DNA from 3 places in the Streptomyces sp. CNT372 genome. Region 1 is predicted to be linked to each of the others. Evidence: riboswitches for the same ligand, from Rfam matches in the RefSeq annotation. Region 1 holds a riboswitch; each other region holds the start of a gene.

Region 1 (5,415 bases):
CTGTCGGTGACCGCGATCGAGGCGGACGACCTGGAGCAGCAGCCGACCGCGCGGGTCGACGAGCCGGCGGCGCAGGCGGCGGCCCGGCTGCGGGCGGACGAGGCCCGCTGGGCGGTGGTCCTGGACCGGGCGGGCGCCCTGCACGGCTGGGTGGCCACCGAGGCCCTGTCGCTCGCGGGCGGGCGGGGGACGGTCGGGGACCTGGCCCGGCGGATGGACGCGTGGGTGCCGGTCGGCGCGCCCCTGAAGCAGGCGTTCAGCGAGATGCTCCAGCACGACGCCGGGTGGGTGGCGGTCCTGGACGGCGGCCGCTTCCTCGGGGTGCTGACCCCGGCGAAGCTGCACGAGGCCCTGCGCCGCTCGGTGGACGCGGACGCGCAGGGGGTGGCGCGGGACGAGGTGGAGTTCGACTCGGTGGCGGACGCCTGAGCGGGGCACCCGCTCGGGGCCCGCGGACCCGGGGCGGGTACTCGCCCGGGCGGACGGGGGGCGGACGGCCGCCTTGCCGCGCGGGATGCACGGTGGTCCCGGGGCCGGCGCCCGGGAGGGGTGTCCCGGTGACCGGCGGCCGGGGCTTCGAGGAGGGTCAGGGCCTCAGCAGGCCCTCGGACTCCAGATAGGCCCGGGCCACGTCCTCCGGGAGGCGGCGCCAGCTGTCGACCTGCTGGTTGAGCCGCGCCAGGTCGCCCGTGGTCAGGACATCGTTCAGCCGGTCCAGGGCCCCGGTGACCCCCTTGCCCCCCGCGCGGGCGCGGTTGACGACCGGCACGATGTAGTCCGCGTTCTGGAGGTGCTTGTCGTCGGCGAGGAGGACCAGGCCGAATTCGTCCAGGGTGGCGTCGGTGGTCGTGGTGAGGACCATCTGGTCGCGCCCGCTCCGGACGGCCTGCTTGGCCTGGGTGGTGCCCACGCCCTTGGGGTCCACGGCGGTGATGTCGATGCCGTACACCTTCCGCAGGCCGGGGGCGCAGTAGGGGCGGCTGACGCACTCGTCGCCGGCCGCCAGCCGGACCGGGATCTTCGCGCGGCCGAGGTCGCTGAGGGTGCGCAGGCGGTGTTCGGCGGCGAACTCCACGGTGACGGCGAAGGCGTTCTGGTCGACGGCGCGGCCGGGCGCGAGTACGTCGAGCCCGCGCGGGGTGGCGAGCCGGCGGAGCGCGGTCATGGTGGCGTCGAGGTCGGGCGATCCGGCGGGCGGGGCGTCGGGGCCGTTCTCCTTGGCGTTGAGCCAGTCGGCGAAGGTGGCCGCGTACTCGGGGACGACGTCGATCTGACCGTTCTCCAGGGCCGGTTCGTACAGCTCGCGGTTGGTGACGGAGAGGATCTCGGTGTCGTAACCGGCCTCCTCCAGCAGAAGGGCGTACATCCGGGCGAGGAGGTCGGACTCGGTGAAGCCGGCCGATCCGACGGTGAGGCTGCGGCTCTCACCGGGCGGAGCGGTGATTTCGCCCTGGTCCTCCAGGGAGGGGCCGGTCGCGCAGGCGGCGGTGAGTGCGAGGAGGAGTGCGGCGAGCACCGTCCGCAGGGCGACGGAGGGCGGTGCGGTCATACGGCGCCGCTCCCCCGCGCCCAGGCAGGGGCGAGCCGCTGCGCGAGTTCGAACAGCCCCTCCACGAGGAGGGCGAACACGGCGACGAGGACGGCCCCCGCGACCACCTGCGGCGTCGAGGCGAGGTTGAACCCGGCGGTGATGATCCGGCCCAGCCCCCCGCCGCCGGCCAGGGCCGCGATGGTGGCGGTGGCGACGAGCTGCACGGCGGCGATACGCAGCCCGGTGGTGATCAGCGGCAGAGCGAGCGGCACCTCGACGCGCACCATGGTCTGCGCGCCGGTCATGCCCATCCCCCGGGCCGCCCGCACCACGTCCGGGTCGACGCCGCGCATGCCGACATAGGCGTTGGTGAGGAGCGGCGGGACGGCGAAGAGGACCAGGGCGATGACGGTGGGCCAGGTCCCCCAGCCGCCGATCGGGCTGAGCAGCAGCAGGACGAGGACGGCGAAGGTGGGGACGGCGCGGCCCACGTTGGAGAGGTTGACGGCGAGTGCGCCGCCCTTGCCGAGGTGGCCGAGGACGAGGGCGACGGGGAGGGCGATCAGGCAGCTGATGCCGAGGCAGACGCCGGTGAGATAGAGGTGCTCGATGAGGCGCTGGGTGATGCCGCCGTCCCCGGACCAGTTCGAGCCGGTGGTGAGCCACTCCCACGCGGCGGAGAGGGTGTTCACGCGGCCCCCTTCCGTGTCCAGGGGGTGAGCAGCCGCTGCACCAGCAGCAGGACCAGGTCGGCGGCGACCGCGATGACCACGCACAGCACGGAGGCGGTGAGCACCTGGGCCTTGAAGTAGGTGTTCATCCCGGACCAGATGAGGTTCCCGAGGCCGCCGTGGCCGACGATCGCGCCGATGGTGACCAGGGAGACGGCCGAGACGGTGGCGATGCGCAGTCCGGCCATGGCGGCGGGGAGGGCGAGGGGCAGTTCGACGGTGCAGAGCAGCCGGACGGGCCCGTAGCCCATGCCGCGGGCGGCCTGCCGGGTCTCCTCGGGCACGGCGCGCAGCCCGGCGAGGATGTTGCGGACGAGGAGGGTGAGCGAGTAGAGGACCAGTCCCGCGACGACCAGGGTGGCGGAGAGTCCGTAGACCGGCAGCAGCAGGGAGAACATCGCCAGGGACGGGATGGTGTAGAGGATCGTCGTCAGGGCGAGGACGGGGGCCGCGGCCCAGCCCCAGCGGCGGGCGGCGACGGCGAGGGGTACGGCGAGGACGAGCCCGATGAGGACGGAGAGGAAGGTCAGCTCCAGGTGCTGGAGCACGGCGTCGACGAGGATCTCGCCGCGGGTGGAGAGGTAGTCGCCGCAGATCCACTCGTTGCGGGCGAGGCAGTCGTCGGGTGGCGCCGTCATCTGTCCATTGCAGCGCGGGCGGAGGACCGCCGCGCGGTCTGGTGCGCTGTCCGGGAGCGGCGGGCGCGCTCGCCGTCAGCGGGGGAATGCGCGGACGCCGGGCGGCCGGACCGTGTGGTGACGGTCCGGACTCCCGGCGTCCGTTGGCTTCTGCAATGCGATGGACGGAGGCCGAATCCGTGAATTCGGCGTCGTCGGTCAGTAGGGACCGTTGACGTTGTCGATCGAACCGTAGCGGTCGGCGGCGTAGTTGCAGGCGGCCGTGATGTTGGCGACGGGGTCGTAGCTGTCCGTCGAGGTACCCGGGACGTGGTACGCCTGGAAGGTCGGGTCGATCACCTGGAGAAGGCCCTTGGAGGGCGTCCCCTTGGCGGCGTTGGAGTCCCAGTTGTTGATCGCCAGCGGGTTTCCGGAAGACTCCCGCATGATGTTGCGGTAGATGCCGTCGTAGCTGCCCGGAATTCCGTGCTGGGCCATGATGTCCAGCGATTCCTTGATCCAGCCGTCGAGGTCGTCGGAGTACGCCTTCGGGGCGGCCTCCGCCTTCTGGGCGACCGGGGTGGCGCGCTTCTCGGAGCGGTCGGCGCGCTCGGCGGGGGCCTTGGCCTTGGTGGCGGCCTTGCCGCCGACGGTCAGCTCCAGGCCGGGGTGGATCAGGGACGGGTTGGCGCCGACGGCCCGGCGGTTGTCCTGGTAGAGCTTCTGCCAGCCGCCTTCCAGGGAGTGCGCGGCGGCGATCGCGGAGAGCGAGTCGCCGGCGACCACGGAGTAGGTGGTGGGCGCCTTCTTCGCGGGGGCGGCGGCCGCGACGGCCTTCGCGACGGCCGGGAGCTCGGCGGCGGGGGCGGCGTTGGCGGTGGCGGCACCGAGGACCGGGAGGGCGAGGGCGGCGGCGCCGGTGCCGGCGGCGACGAGGCGGCGGGCCAGGCGGTTGGTACCGGGGCGGCGGTGCTTGCCGTGTGCAGGCATGAAGAATTCCTCTCCGTCGCCTGCGAGGTGAGCTGTCGGGTTCGGGCTGGAGATGCCCGGCCGCGCTGGGCGCGGCTTCACCCCGAGCCGTCCGGTTGTTCCGTGTGGATTCCGGTCCGGCGACTTACCTGGTTCCCCCGCTCCTGCCGTTACGGGTGATGTGGTCGGGTATCCGGACAGCGGCAGGATTCGGCGTTCCATCCGGAATGCCGTGACCGTAGGCGAGAGGCGCACCGGGGAACAAGCCTGGAATTCACAACCGCAATGTACGCGATCTTAAAGGGCGGGTAAATGATGTTGCGCCCTTCCCGACGGACCGTCAGTTCGCTTGCACGGAAAGCCCTCTGAGGGCGCCCGGGAAGCGCCGGCGGACCGGGCGCGTGACCGATGTCACGGAACGGATCACAAAGAACGCCAGATACGCCATTGCGGATACAAACGGACATTGCGCCGCATGAATACACAGGGCCCCCCTCTCGAAAGAGGGGGTGATTTACTCAATGATGCCCGTTTTGCGAGCTATGCGTTTCCAGGTGCCCCGCGGACCAGAATGCGCCGCCCGGTGACCCGCTCCGGCGCGACGGCGATCCACAGCTCCCTGTCGCCGCCCGCCCACGGAGCGCTGTAAGCGAGTTCGTCGAGGCGGCGGACCGCGTCTTCCTCCGCCACCGTCCGCGCGTCCCCCACCAGCAGCACACTCCAGCCCTGGCTGAACGCCTCGTCGATATGGTCGACCTCGAAGGCGACCTCGCCGCCGGCGGCCCGGCCGGGCAGGGCCCCGGGGGAGGTGCGGAAGGCGACCTCGCCCTCCGAGACCAGGTAGTTCACCGGCAGGATCGCGGGCCCGTCCGGGGTGGTCACGGCGACCCGCCCGACGCCGTGGGTCCCGAGGAGGTCCCAGCACTCCGGCGCGGCCAGCTCCACCAGCTCCGGGTGGTAGCCCGCCCGCCCCAGCCCCTCCGGCAGGTCGGCGCCGCTGCCGGTGAGCGCGGTGACCGTCGTCTCCAGGGCGTCCGCGAGCCGCAGCAGGAACCCCATGCCCGGGGCCGCGGGGTTCTCCTCCAGGTACTGGATGTAGCCGGGGGCCGATCCGGCCCGGGTGGCGACCTCCTCGCGGGAGAGCCCCAGCTCCCGCCGCCGCACTCCGACTCGGCGGCCGATGTCCCCGCCGAGTCGTCCCCGGCCTGCTCCGGATGGCTCCGTGTGCGGTTGTCCCGGCATGGTCGGGCACCTTCTTCTGTCGGTCGGCTTCTTCTGTCGGTCGGTCCGGGTGGGCCGGTCGCCCGGCGCGGACACGGCGCGTACGCCGTCCCGCGCCCACGGTAGTCAGCGGGGGCCGGGCCCGCACGGCGGCGACGCGCGGTCGGCACCCGGCGGCGGAGTCCCGGACAGACTCGGAAATACTGTCCCCAACAGGACCGCACACATGTGGAGGTACCGCGCATGACTCCTCGCACTGACCCGCGCACAGGCCCTGGGGCCGGTGCGGGATGAGACGCCGCTCGGTGGCCGACCTGATGACCCCGCAGGCGGTGGTCGCCCAGCC
Region 2 (5,415 bases), on a different contig from region 1:
CTCCTCCTCGCGATGGGGATGCACGCCCTGTGGAACGGCTCCACCTCCCTCTTCGGGCCGTGGGGCTTCTACGCGGTGTACGGGGCGTTCATGGTGCCCGCCTTCGGGCTGCTGACCTGGCTGACCATCTGGACCAGGCAGCGGGAGCTGCACACGATATCCACGCACCTCCCGGCCTACGCGGCGGCCGGCTGGCTCACCCCGGCGGAGCCGCCGGCGCTGTCCTCGATGCGCGCGCGGACGATGGCCCGGGACATGGCCCGGCGGACGTACGGCCCGGCGGCCGGGCACGCGGTCTCCGAGTACGAGCGGTTGGCCACCTCCCTCGCCTTCCTGCGCCACCGGGCCCACCGCGGCGCGGCGGGCCCGGACTTCGTGGAGCGCGAGCGGGAGCTGCTGCACCGCCTGTGGCTGCGGCGCGAGGTGGCAGCCCCGGCCCTCGCGTACGCGGCCCGGGCGACGGGCCGGACCGCGTACGTGCCGCCGCACCGGGACTACGACGGCTACAACCCGTACCGCACCTGACCGCCGCCGGACCGCTCCCGGCGCCCCGGACGGCCGCGCGCCACGCCCGGGCCGCCGTATCCGGGCAGCCGTGTCCGGGCAGCCACGCCCGGGCCGCCGCGTCCGCGAGCGCGCCCTCGTGGGCTTCCCCGGAGGCGGAGGCCGGGTTCACGGAACCACAACGCCCCGCCCGGAGCCGCCTGTTCAGCGGCACTCCCGGGGCGGGGCGTGGAGGTGGTGTCAGACGCTCAGGCCCTTGCCCTGCAGCCAGGCGAGGGGGTCGATCCCGGCGCCGCCGGGGGTGTGGACCTCCAGGTGCAGGTGCGGCCCGGTGACGTTGCCGGTCGCGCCGACGCGGCCGATGGTCTCGCCGGTGGTGACCTTCTGCCCCGCGCTCGCGGTCATGGAGGACAGGTGCGCGTAGAGCACCTCGGTGCCGTCCTCCAGCTCCAGCAGGATGCGGTAGCCGTAGGAGCCGGACCAGCCGGCCGCCTTCACGGTGCCGCCGTGCACGGCCTTCACCGGGGTGCCGGTGGGGGCGGCGAAGTCCAGGCCGGTGTGCTGCCCGGAGGACCACATGGCGCCGGACTGCCCGTAGGTGGAGGTGAGGGTGTACGAGGAGGTCGGGAGGGACCAGCTCGCGGCCAGCTTGGCGAGGCGCTCCGCCTCGGCCTTCGCCCGCGCGGCCTCCTCGGCCTTGCGCTTCTCCTCCGCGGCCTTCTTCTCGGCCTCGCTCTGCTGCTTCTTCGCCTCGGCGGCGGCCTGTTCGGCGGCCGCCTTCTCCGCGGCGGCCTTGGCTTCGGCGTCCGCCTCGGCGCGCTGCTGCTCGGCCTGCTGGAGGATGCGGGCGCGCAGGGCCTCGCCCGCGTTGGCGCCCTGCTCGGCCCCGGCGACGGTGCCCGTGTCGGCGACCTGGGTCATCGCGGTGAGGGGCGCGTGGGCTGTGGCGGTGTCCGTCCCCGCGTCCTCGGAGATCAGCGAGCCCACGCCCGGCAGGGAATCCGCGTCGGGGAGATTGTCCGTGACGACATCGGGAAGGGATATGGAGACGGCGGGCTTGTCCTGCGCGGTGGCCATGCCACCCGCGCCGACGGCGGCGATGACACCGACGCCGAGGACGGTGGAGCTGCGCGCGAGACCGCCGCGCTGCTTGGCCACGCGGTGCCGGCCGCGAACCGGGCGGATGGACTCCTCGGTGGGATTCCACTCCCCCGGCGAGCGCTCCGGGGCGTCACCGCCGAATCGGGAGGAGACCGACGGAGCCTCGGGAGCAGGCATGTTGGACGCCACGAAGGCGTACTCCTTTCCTTCCTTCTCGCCTACCGGGTTAGCTGACGGGTTCGGAGCAGGAAGGTCTCCTACGGGTGCCTCGGCCGCACAACTGCGCGGCAGAGATGCCCGATTCACCCCAATGAGTGGTTCCCCGGTTCCCTTGCGGAATTCGGCGCGTGCGCGCGGCGCCGCCACTGGCGGCGGCTGGGACGACCGCGCTGCGTTATCGAACGTTAATAGACGGCCGGGTCGGAATCCAAGCCGTTCCCACTGATCGTTAACGACTGTGGCCAGGACTTTCCGGGACAGAAGCAGCCGGAATCGGGCGAGTTGATCACGCTTCGGTCTCGGAAGAATTCTGATGCCCCGTCATATGCCGTATGCGGTGGCACGGGACGGCTACGGACGGTACCTGCGCCGTACCCGTACGCCACGCCGCCCGGCGGTCGCCGCGATGGCGCCCTGTTCGCGGGGCGGGGCCACCACCGGCACCGTGCGGCGGCGCTCCGGCTGCCCGGCGGCCGGCCGGTTCACCGCGAGCAGCGCCATGTCGTCGCTCGACCCGCCGCCCGTGTAGCGGCGCACATCGTCGACGAGGGCGTCCAGCAGATCGTCCGGCTCCGGGAAGATCGCGCCCCGCAGCCGATCGACCGGGTCGTAGAAGACCCCGGAGCCGTCCCGGGCCTCGGAGAGCCCGTCCGTGTAGAAGAGCAGCGTGGAGCCGGCGGGCAGCGGATAGGTCTCGGCCCGGTCGGGCCAGCCCGCCAGGTCCGCCATCCCCAGCGGCAGCGCCGGCTCGGCCGGCTGGAGGAGTTCCACCCGGCCGTCGGCGTGCAGGACCAGGGGGTCCGGGTGGCCCCGGTTCACCAGCCGGACCGTGCTCGCCCCGACGACCTCCCCGTCCCGTACCGCCGGGATCTCCGCCAGCACGGCCGTGGTGAACCCCTCGAAGGACTCCAGCCCCGCCCGTCGCGCGCTCTCCCGCTGGAGCGCCCGCTCCAGCCGCTGCGCCACCTCCTCCAGGCTCCCCTCCTGGTCGGCGGATTCCCGGAACGACCCGATCAGCACGGCGACGGCCTCCACCGCCTCCATCCCCTTGCCGCGCACGTCCCCGACGAACAGCCGGACCCCGTGCTTGGTCTCCTGCACGGCGAAGAGGTCGCCGCCGATGAAGGCGTCCGCCTGGGCCGCCTCGTAGCGGGCGGCGATGTGCAGCCCGGCGATCCGGTCCTCGGGGGTGGGCAGCACGGCCCGCTGCGCGGCCTCGGCGATCACCCGCGCCGAGGCCAGCCGCTCGCTGCCTCTGCGCACCACCCGGTTGACGAGCAGGGCCACGGCGGACACCGTGAAGACCGTGCTGATCTCGGTGAACGAACTGATCTCGGTGACGTTGTCGTCGTAGAAGTGCAGCGCGCTGGTGGCCACCACCGCGGCGATGCCGGTGAGCAGCGTCACCACGAAGGAGGCGAGGGAGGCGGCGATCAGCGGGGCGGCCGCGTAGAGGGGGACGGCGGTGAAGCGGGGCGGGGCGAGCGAGTCGTAGAGCACACCGCCGACGAGCATCACGGCGGGCAGGATGCGCAGGTACCACGGAGTCCGGAAGCCGCCGACCTGCTCTCGCCCCACTGCTGCACTCCTGCCGCTTCACCCACGGCCACGGACCGGTGCCGTGCCCTTCCATGCTGCGTGCCCTCGGGCGCCGTGGCGACTTGCCACCGCCCTCCCGCACAAAACACCAGGCCAGCGGCGCGGGCCTGCATCCGGGCGCGGGGCCGGGTCCGGACGGGCCCGGGACCGGCCCTGGACGAGCGAACGGCAGAGGCCCGGCAATCGATCATCGTCGATTCCGGGCCTCTGCCATGAGTAGCGGGGACAGGATTTGAACCTGCGACCTCTGGGTTATGAGCCCAGCGAGCTACCGAGCTGCTCCACCCCGCGTCGGTGAACACCACCTTACGCCATCCCGCGCGCCTTCCCGACCACTTTTCCGCCGGGCCGCCCGGGCCACCCCGTCACCGGGCGTCAGCCCTCGCCGGCCGCCCCCTCCAGCCGCTTCTCGAACCAGTGGTCGGCATAGGGCTCGTCGTTGAACGCGGGCACCTCCTGGAAGCCGTACGCGCGGTACAGCCCGACCGCCGCCTCCAGCGCCTTGTTGGTGTCCAGCCGCACGACGTCCCGGCCGCCGCGCAGGGCCCGCCGCTCCAGCTCCCCGAGCAGACGACGCGCGAGGCCCAGACCGCGGGCGTCCGGCGCGACCCACATGCGCTTGATCTCCGCGGGGGCGTCCGCGGGCAGCTTCAGCCCGGCACAGCCGACGGGCTCCCCGTGCAGCCGCGCGACCAGGAAAAGCCCGCGCGGGTCGCGGAGTTCGCCCGCGTCGGGCAGCAGACTGCGGGCGGGGTCGAACCCGGTGTCGAAGCGCTCGCCGAGTTCCCGGTAGTAGGCGAGCAGGCACTCCCGGGCGTCGGGGTGGTCCGGGTCGACCACGTCCAGCGTGACGGTCCCGGCGGTCAGCAGCCGGTCCACCTCGGCCATGGCCGCTGCCAGGCGAGCGCGCTGCCCCGCGTTGAGCGGCGCCAGCAGCGAGCCGGCCAGCTCGTCGCTCCGCGCGTCGAGCACCGCCCGCTCGGTCCGCCCGGCCTCGGTGAGCCGCACGGTCCGCACCCGCCGGTCCGGCACCCCCGCCCCGACGGTGACGAGCCCGTCCGCTTCCAGCGACCGCAGCAGCCGGCTGACATACCCCGAGTCCAGCCCCAGCCGCTCCCGCAGCCACCGCACCTCCCGCTCCTCCTCCCCGACCTCCCAGAGCAACCGCGCCGCCCCGATGGCCCGGTCCCGCCCCAGATAGCGCTCGTGCAGCACACCCACCCGCTCGGTGACGGTGCGATGGAAGCGGCGGACCTGTGCGATCTGTTCGGTGTCCATTCTCTGACTCTAGTCAGAGAATGGATGCACGACAGGTCGGGCCGCCCGGGAAACGGCAAAGCGCCCCGACCGGAAACGGTCGGGGCGCTCGCGCCTGCGGGTGGTAGGCCGTGTGGGACTCGAACCCACAACCAACGGATTAAAAGTCCGCTGCTCTGCCAATTGAGCTAACGGCCCCCGGCACAACACCCCCGAGCATAGCGGGAGTGATCCCCGGATCCGATCGGGTATCAGCGCGTGCCCGTCGTGGGGATGGACGGCCGGGAGCCGTCCGCGTCAGCGGGTGTGGTAGCCGGAGACGTCCGCGATCAGGTCCAGGGACCCGGCGTTGTTGCGGAACGTCGCCTTCCCGTCCCTGACGGGGACCACGACGAGGTTGGGGACCGTGACCCCGGCGGCGACGTTCAGGTTCGACGCGGCCGTCCGCTCCGTACCCGCCGGATACACCGACGCAAACGGCCCCCGGCCGTGCCCCCGCGCGCGAGCGGAGTGACTGCGACAGCAGTCACACAGGCATCGGCACCGAGTTTCACCTGCGGAGACGGGGCAGGGCCCGTACCGCACCGAAGTGCTGTACGGGCCCTGTCCTCACACGCGGGTCACACGGTGTCAGCCGTTGCGCTTCCAGCGCGGCTTGTCGTCCCGGCGGCCGCCGCCGAAGGAACCGGCGCCCGTGCCGCGGTGGTCGTCGCGGCGGCCGTAGGGGCGGTCGCC
Region 3 (5,415 bases), on a different contig from region 1:
CGCCTACCCGGAGGGCCACCCGTACCACCACACGCCGATCGGGTCGATGGCCGACCTGGACGCCGCGACCCTGGAGGACGCCCGCGCGTTCTTCCGCACCTACTACGCGCCGAACAACGCGGTCCTCTCCGTGGTCGGCGACATCGACCCCGAGCAGACCCTCGCCTGGATCGAGAAGTACTTCGGCTCCATCCCCTCCCACGACGGCAAGCAGCCGCCGCGCGACGGCACCCTGCCGGACACCATCGGCCGCCAGCTGCGCGAGGAGGTCGTCGAGGAGGTGCCCGCCCGCGCCCTGATGGCCGCCTACCGCCTCCCGCACGACGGCACCCGCGAGTGCGACGCCGCCGACCTGGCCCTCACCGTCCTCGGCGGCGGCGAGTCCTCCCGGCTGCACAACCGCCTGGTCCGCCGCGACCAGACCGCCGTCGCCGCCGGCTTCGGGCTGCTGCGCCTGGCCGGCGCCCCCTCCCTCGGCTGGCTGGACGTGAAGACGTCCGGCGGTGTCGAGGTCCCCCGCATCGAGGCCGCCGTCGACGAGGAGCTGGCCCGCTTCGCGGCCGAGGGCCCGACGCCGGAGGAGATGGAGCGCGCGCAGGCCCAGCTGGAGCGCGAATGGCTGGACCGGCTCGGCACGGTGGCCGGCCGGGCCGACGAACTGTGCCGCTTCGCCGTGCTGTTCGGCGACCCGCAGCTCGCGCTCACGGCTGTGCAGCGCGTCCTCGACGTCACCGCCGAGGAGGTCCAGGCCGTCGCCAAGGCCCGGCTGCACCCCGACAACCGCGCCGTCCTCGTCTACGAGCCGCTGGCCGCCGACGAGACCGACGAGAGCGCCGACGCCGGCAACGCCGGTGCCGAGACCGCAGAGAACAACGCCACCGAGGGGGCGGACCAGTGAGCGACGCTGCCGTGACCATGGAGTTCCACCCGCAGCCCACGGCCGGCGAGGCCCGCCCCTGGGCCTTCCCCGCGCCCGAGCGCGGCACCCTGGCCAACGGGCTGACCGTGCTGCGCTGCGACCGCCCCGGCCAGCAGGTCGTCGCGGTCGAGATCCTGCTCGACGCCCCGCTCGACGCCGAGCCCGCGGAGCTGGACGGCGTGGCCACCATCATGGCCCGCGCCCTGTCCGAGGGCACCGACAAGCACAGCGCCGAGGAGTTCGCCGCCGAGCTGGAGCGCTGCGGCGCCACCCTCGACTCGATGGCCGACCACCCGGGCGTACGGGTCTCCCTGGAGGTGCCCGCCTCCCGGCTGGCCAAGGGCCTCGGCCTGCTCGCCGACGCCCTGCGCGCCCCGGCCTTCGACGAGGGCGAGGTGGGCCGGCTGGTCCGCAACCGCCTGGACGAGATCCCGCACGAGATGGCCAACCCGGCCCGCCGCGCCGCCAAGCAGCTCTCCGCCGAGCTGTTCCCGGCCGCGCTGCGTGTCTCCCGCCCCCGCCAGGGCACCGAGGAGACGGTCTCCCGGATCGACGCCGCCGCCGTGCGGGCGTTCTACAGCGCGCACGTCCGCCCCTCGACCGCCACCTGTGTGATCGTCGGCGACCTCACGGGCGTCGACGTGGACGCGGTGCTCGACGAGACCCTGGGCGCCTGGACGGGCGACAAGGCCGTCCCGCACCGGGTCCCCGCGGTCACCGCCGACGACACCGGCCGCGTGGTGATCGTGGACCGTCCCGGCGCGGTGCAGACCCAGCTGCTCATCGGCCGGATCGGCCCGGACCGCCACGACAGCGTCTGGCCGGCCCAGGTGCTCGGCACCTACTGCCTCGGCGGCACCCTGACGTCGCGTCTGGACCGCGTCCTGCGTGAGGAGAAGGGGTACACCTACGGCGTCCGGGCCTTCGGCCAGGTGCTGTTGTCCGCCGCGGACGGCTCGGGCGCGTCGATGCTGGCCATCAGCGGTTCCGTGGACACGCCCAACACCGGCCCCGCCCTGGACGACCTGTGGAAGGTGCTGCGCACCCTCGCGGCCGAGGGGCTCACGGACGCCGAGCGGGACGTGGCCGTGCAGAACCTCGTCGGCGTCGCCCCGCTGAAGTTCGAGACGGCGGCCTCCGTCGCCGCCACCCTCGCGGACCAGGTGGAGCAGTCCCTTCCGGACGACTACCAGGCCCAGTTGTACGCCCGGCTGGCCGCCACCGGCACGGTCGAGGCGACGGCCGCCGCGGTCAACGCCTTCCCGGTGGACCGCCTGGTCACCGTGCTGGTGGGCGACGCGGCGCAGATCGCGGAGCCCGTGAAGGCCCTCGGTATCGGCGAGGTGACCGTCGTCACCGGCTGAGCCGGCGGCCCGCAGCCCGCGGCCCGGCTCCGGAGCGGGGACACAAGCCGCACAACCGGATGAAAGGGGACCCCGACACTGTCCGTAGTGTCGGGGTTTCTCCGTTCTTCATGAGGTTTTTCCTTCATGTGGTGCTGGGTGCCGCTATGGGGTGTGGCATGCGCTACAAATCAGGCTGTCCGTTTGGTGATTGAGTGATCGGCTGCCTAGCGTCTTTCCGGCTGTTCGCCGAGAAGCCCGCCGCGTCCGCGGCACGGACAGTCATCGCCGAGTCCCCGTCCGGCGCGAGCCTGGGGAGCCGGGGACCCACGTCCCTGGGGTGAATCGGAAGCCTTCGTCCGCGGAGGCGACCGTAGGAGACCTTCCTGCTCCGAACCCGTCAGCTAACCCGGTAGGCGAGAAGGAAGGAAAGGAACCAGCCTCTCCATGGCGTTCACCCGTGCCACCGGGAAGCACCGTGCCCCGAGCCGTCTGACGCGCAGGACCGCGAGCCTCGCCGGCGTCGCGACCATCGCCACCACCGGCGTCATCGGCACCCTCGCCTCCCCGGCGCTCGCCGCCGAGGCCGAGGCCGCCTCCGTCGAGGACACCGGCCTCACCCAGGTCGTCTCCGTCGGCACCCTCGCCGACGAGATAGCCGACCAGGCCGCCGCCCAGCAGCAGGCCGCCGAGGAGGCCGAGGCCAAGGCCCGCGCCGAGGCGGAGGCCAAGCGCAGGGCCGAGGCCCGCGCCAAGGAGGCCCGGGAGGCCAAGGAGCGCGCCGCCCGCGAGGCCGAGCGCAAGCGCCTGAACTCCTTCCGGCTGCCGATCGCCGGCTCGTACGTCACCACCGGCTACCAGACCGGCGGCAGCCTCTGGTCCTCCGGCAGCCACTCCGGCGTCGACTTCCGCGCCCCCATGGGCAGCTCCGTCGTCGCGGTCGGCTCCGGCACGGTCGTCGAGGCCGGCTGGGGCGGCGCGTACGGCAACAACGTCGTGCTGAGGATGAACGACGGCACCTACACCCAGTACGGGCACCTCTCCTCGGTCTCCGTCTCCGTGGGCCAGCAGGTCGTGCCCGGCCAGCAGCTCGGCCTCTCCGGCTCCACCGGCAACTCCACCGGCCCGCACCTCCACTTCGAGGCCCGCACCACGGCCGAGTACGGCTCCGACATGAACCCGGTCGCCTACCTCCGCGCCCGCGGTGTGAACGTCTGAGGCGCCGCGCACGAGCGACTGCTTCCGCCCGCAGGCCCCCGGCACCGAGCCGGGGGCCTGGGGCGCTCCTGCCGCCCTCCGCCGGCTTCGCGCCGTACGCATTCCACCGGTTCCGGCCAAAAGTCCTGAAGATTATGCCGTGGATTCCCGCGGTCCTTCGGAAAAGCCCGGCGGCTGGAATAGAGTCTCGGCACACGAGTCAATCGGTGCAGCTTTTCGTGCGATCCACGGAGGTCCGGCCATGCGCATTCCCGCGCACTCTGTATGCACGGCGATCCGGGACGACATCGTCTCCGGGGTCTTCGCGCGGGGCAGCCGCCTGACCGAGGAGCAGCTCGCCCGCCGCTACGGGGTCTCCCGGGTCCCGGTGCGCGAGGCGCTGCGCACGCTGGAGTCCGAGGGCTTCGTCGTCACCCGCCGGCACGCCGGTGCGCATGTCGCGGAGCCCACCGAGCAGGAGGCGGCCGACCTGCTGGAGATCCGGCTGCTGCTGGAGCCGCTCGCCGCGGCGCGGGCGGCGCAGCGGCGCACCGAGGCGCATCTGAAGGTGCTGCGCGGCCTGGTGCGGCTGGGCCAGGACCGGGCGCGCCGGGGGCAGGGCGAGGATCTGCGGTCGCTGGGGGGCTGGTTCCACGAGACGCTGGCGCAGGCCTGCGGCAGCCCGGGGCTGACCGCGCTGCTGACCCAGCTGCGTCACAAGATCGCCTGGATGTACTCCGTGGAGCAGCCCGCCGCTCCGGTGGAGGCCTGGGCCGAGCACGGCGCGATCGTGGACGCGGTCGCCCGCGGCGACGTGGAACGGGCGCGGGCGCTGACTTCCCTGCACGCGGAGCGGGCCGCGGGGGCGCACCGGCTGCGGCGGACGGAGCGTGTGAGGACTTCGCAACATCCCGTAAACACCGGCAGCGTCCGGCATTAACAAAAGGGCCGTATACAAGCCGTATACAAAGGGTGGGCATTCTTTGCCCGCTCCCTTTTTCGCGCCCTTTCTGCTTTCCGTGGAATTCCCGGTGCCCGGACACGGAAAAGCCGCGGCCCCCGCCAAGGGTGCCGCGGCTTCCGGGTTTGTACGGGCCGGTGGCTGCCGGGTCAGACCGTCTCGGGCAGCTCGTCCAGGCCCTCGGCGACCAGCTTGGCCAGACGGTCGAGCGCGGCCTCGGCGTCGGGGGCGTCCGAGGCGAGGACGATCTCCTCGCCGCCCTGGGCGCCCAGGCCCAGCACGGCCAGCATCGAGGCGGCGTTGACCGGGCTGCCGTCGGCCTTGGCGATCGTCACGGGGACGCCGGAGGCCGTGGCGGCCCGGACGAAGATGGAAGCGGGGCGGGCGTGGAGGCCCTCGGCCCAGCCGACATTGACGCGACGCTCAGCCATGGTGTTGCCCTTCGAGTGCTACGGGTTGTCTAGACCAGTGTGGCATATGGTGCGGCGTGCTCCCGCCGGGGCGCGGAGCCCCGGCAGCAGGGCCGAACGGCGTTCCCAGCCTGCCTGTCCACAACCCGGCACGCGACCGGTGGCACCGCCGTACGCTTGCCCCATGCAGACCGAGCCGGAGCACGCCTACCCGGACCACTGGGAGGCCGACGTCGTCCTGCGCGACGGCGGGACGGCCCGGATCCGCCCCATCACCACCGAGGACGCGGACCGCCTCGTCAGCTTCTACGAGCAGGTCTCCGACGAGTCGAAGTACTACCGCTTCTTCGCGCCCTACCCCCGGCTCTCGGACAAGGACGTCCACCGCTTCACCCATCACGACTACGTGAACCGGGTGGGCCTCGCGATGACCGTGGGCGACGAGTTCATCGCGACCGTCCGCTACGACCGGATCGACGAGCAGGGCCGGCCGGCCGAGGCGCCGGCGGACGAGGCGGAGGTCGCCTTCCTCGTCCAGGACGCCCACCAGGGCCGGGGCGTCGCCTCGGCCCTTCTCGAACACAT

Evidence for each region. Region 1 has a riboswitch for cyclic di-AMP ahead of C593_RS0120510 (LysM peptidoglycan-binding domain-containing protein). Riboswitches for the same ligand answer to the same signal wherever they lie in the genome.
Region 2: another riboswitch for cyclic di-AMP. It lies ahead of C593_RS0105320 (M23 family metallopeptidase); the one in region 1 lies ahead of C593_RS0120510 (LysM peptidoglycan-binding domain-containing protein).
Region 3: another riboswitch for cyclic di-AMP. It lies ahead of C593_RS0126745 (M23 family metallopeptidase); the one in region 1 lies ahead of C593_RS0120510 (LysM peptidoglycan-binding domain-containing protein).

The regions. Positions count from the first base shown of each region.
Region 1 covers NZ_KB897785.1:44,736-50,150, reverse strand. Annotated here, with positions in the region: gene C593_RS0120530 (betaine/proline/choline family ABC transporter ATP-binding protein) at 1-429, shown strand, start outside; gene C593_RS0120525 (ABC transporter substrate-binding protein) at 587-1,549, opposite strand; gene C593_RS0120520 (ABC transporter permease) at 1,546-2,223, opposite strand; gene C593_RS0120515 (ABC transporter permease) at 2,220-2,900, opposite strand; gene C593_RS0120510 (LysM peptidoglycan-binding domain-containing protein) at 3,099-3,869, opposite strand; cyclic di-AMP (ydaO/yuaA leader) riboswitch at 3,872-4,071, opposite strand; gene C593_RS0120505 (pyridoxamine 5'-phosphate oxidase family protein) at 4,389-5,090, opposite strand; gene C593_RS0120500 (CBS domain-containing protein) at 5,360-5,415, shown strand, end outside.
Region 2 covers NZ_KB897777.1:597,143-602,557, reverse strand. Annotated here, with positions in the region: gene C593_RS0105325 (PrsW family intramembrane metalloprotease) at 1-525, shown strand, start outside; gene C593_RS0105320 (M23 family metallopeptidase) at 745-1,794, opposite strand; cyclic di-AMP (ydaO/yuaA leader) riboswitch at 1,806-1,961, opposite strand; gene C593_RS0105315 (PP2C family protein-serine/threonine phosphatase) at 2,176-3,402, opposite strand; tRNA gene C593_RS0105310 (tRNA-Met) at 3,641-3,714, opposite strand; gene C593_RS0105305 (bifunctional helix-turn-helix transcriptional regulator/GNAT family N-acetyltransferase) at 3,799-4,701, opposite strand; tRNA gene C593_RS0105300 (tRNA-Lys) at 4,803-4,878, opposite strand; gene C593_RS0105295 (hypothetical protein) at 4,978-5,148, opposite strand; gene C593_RS0105290 (DEAD/DEAH box helicase) at 5,311-5,415, opposite strand, start outside.
Region 3 covers NZ_KB897792.1:99,834-105,248, forward strand. Annotated here, with positions in the region: gene C593_RS0126735 (M16 family metallopeptidase) at 1-898, shown strand, start outside; gene C593_RS0126740 (M16 family metallopeptidase) at 916-2,283, shown strand; cyclic di-AMP (ydaO/yuaA leader) riboswitch at 2,539-2,695, shown strand; gene C593_RS0126745 (M23 family metallopeptidase) at 2,710-3,480, shown strand; gene C593_RS0126750 (GntR family transcriptional regulator) at 3,722-4,399, shown strand; gene C593_RS0126755 (HPr family phosphocarrier protein) at 4,570-4,851, opposite strand; gene C593_RS0126760 (GNAT family N-acetyltransferase) at 5,015-5,415, shown strand, end outside.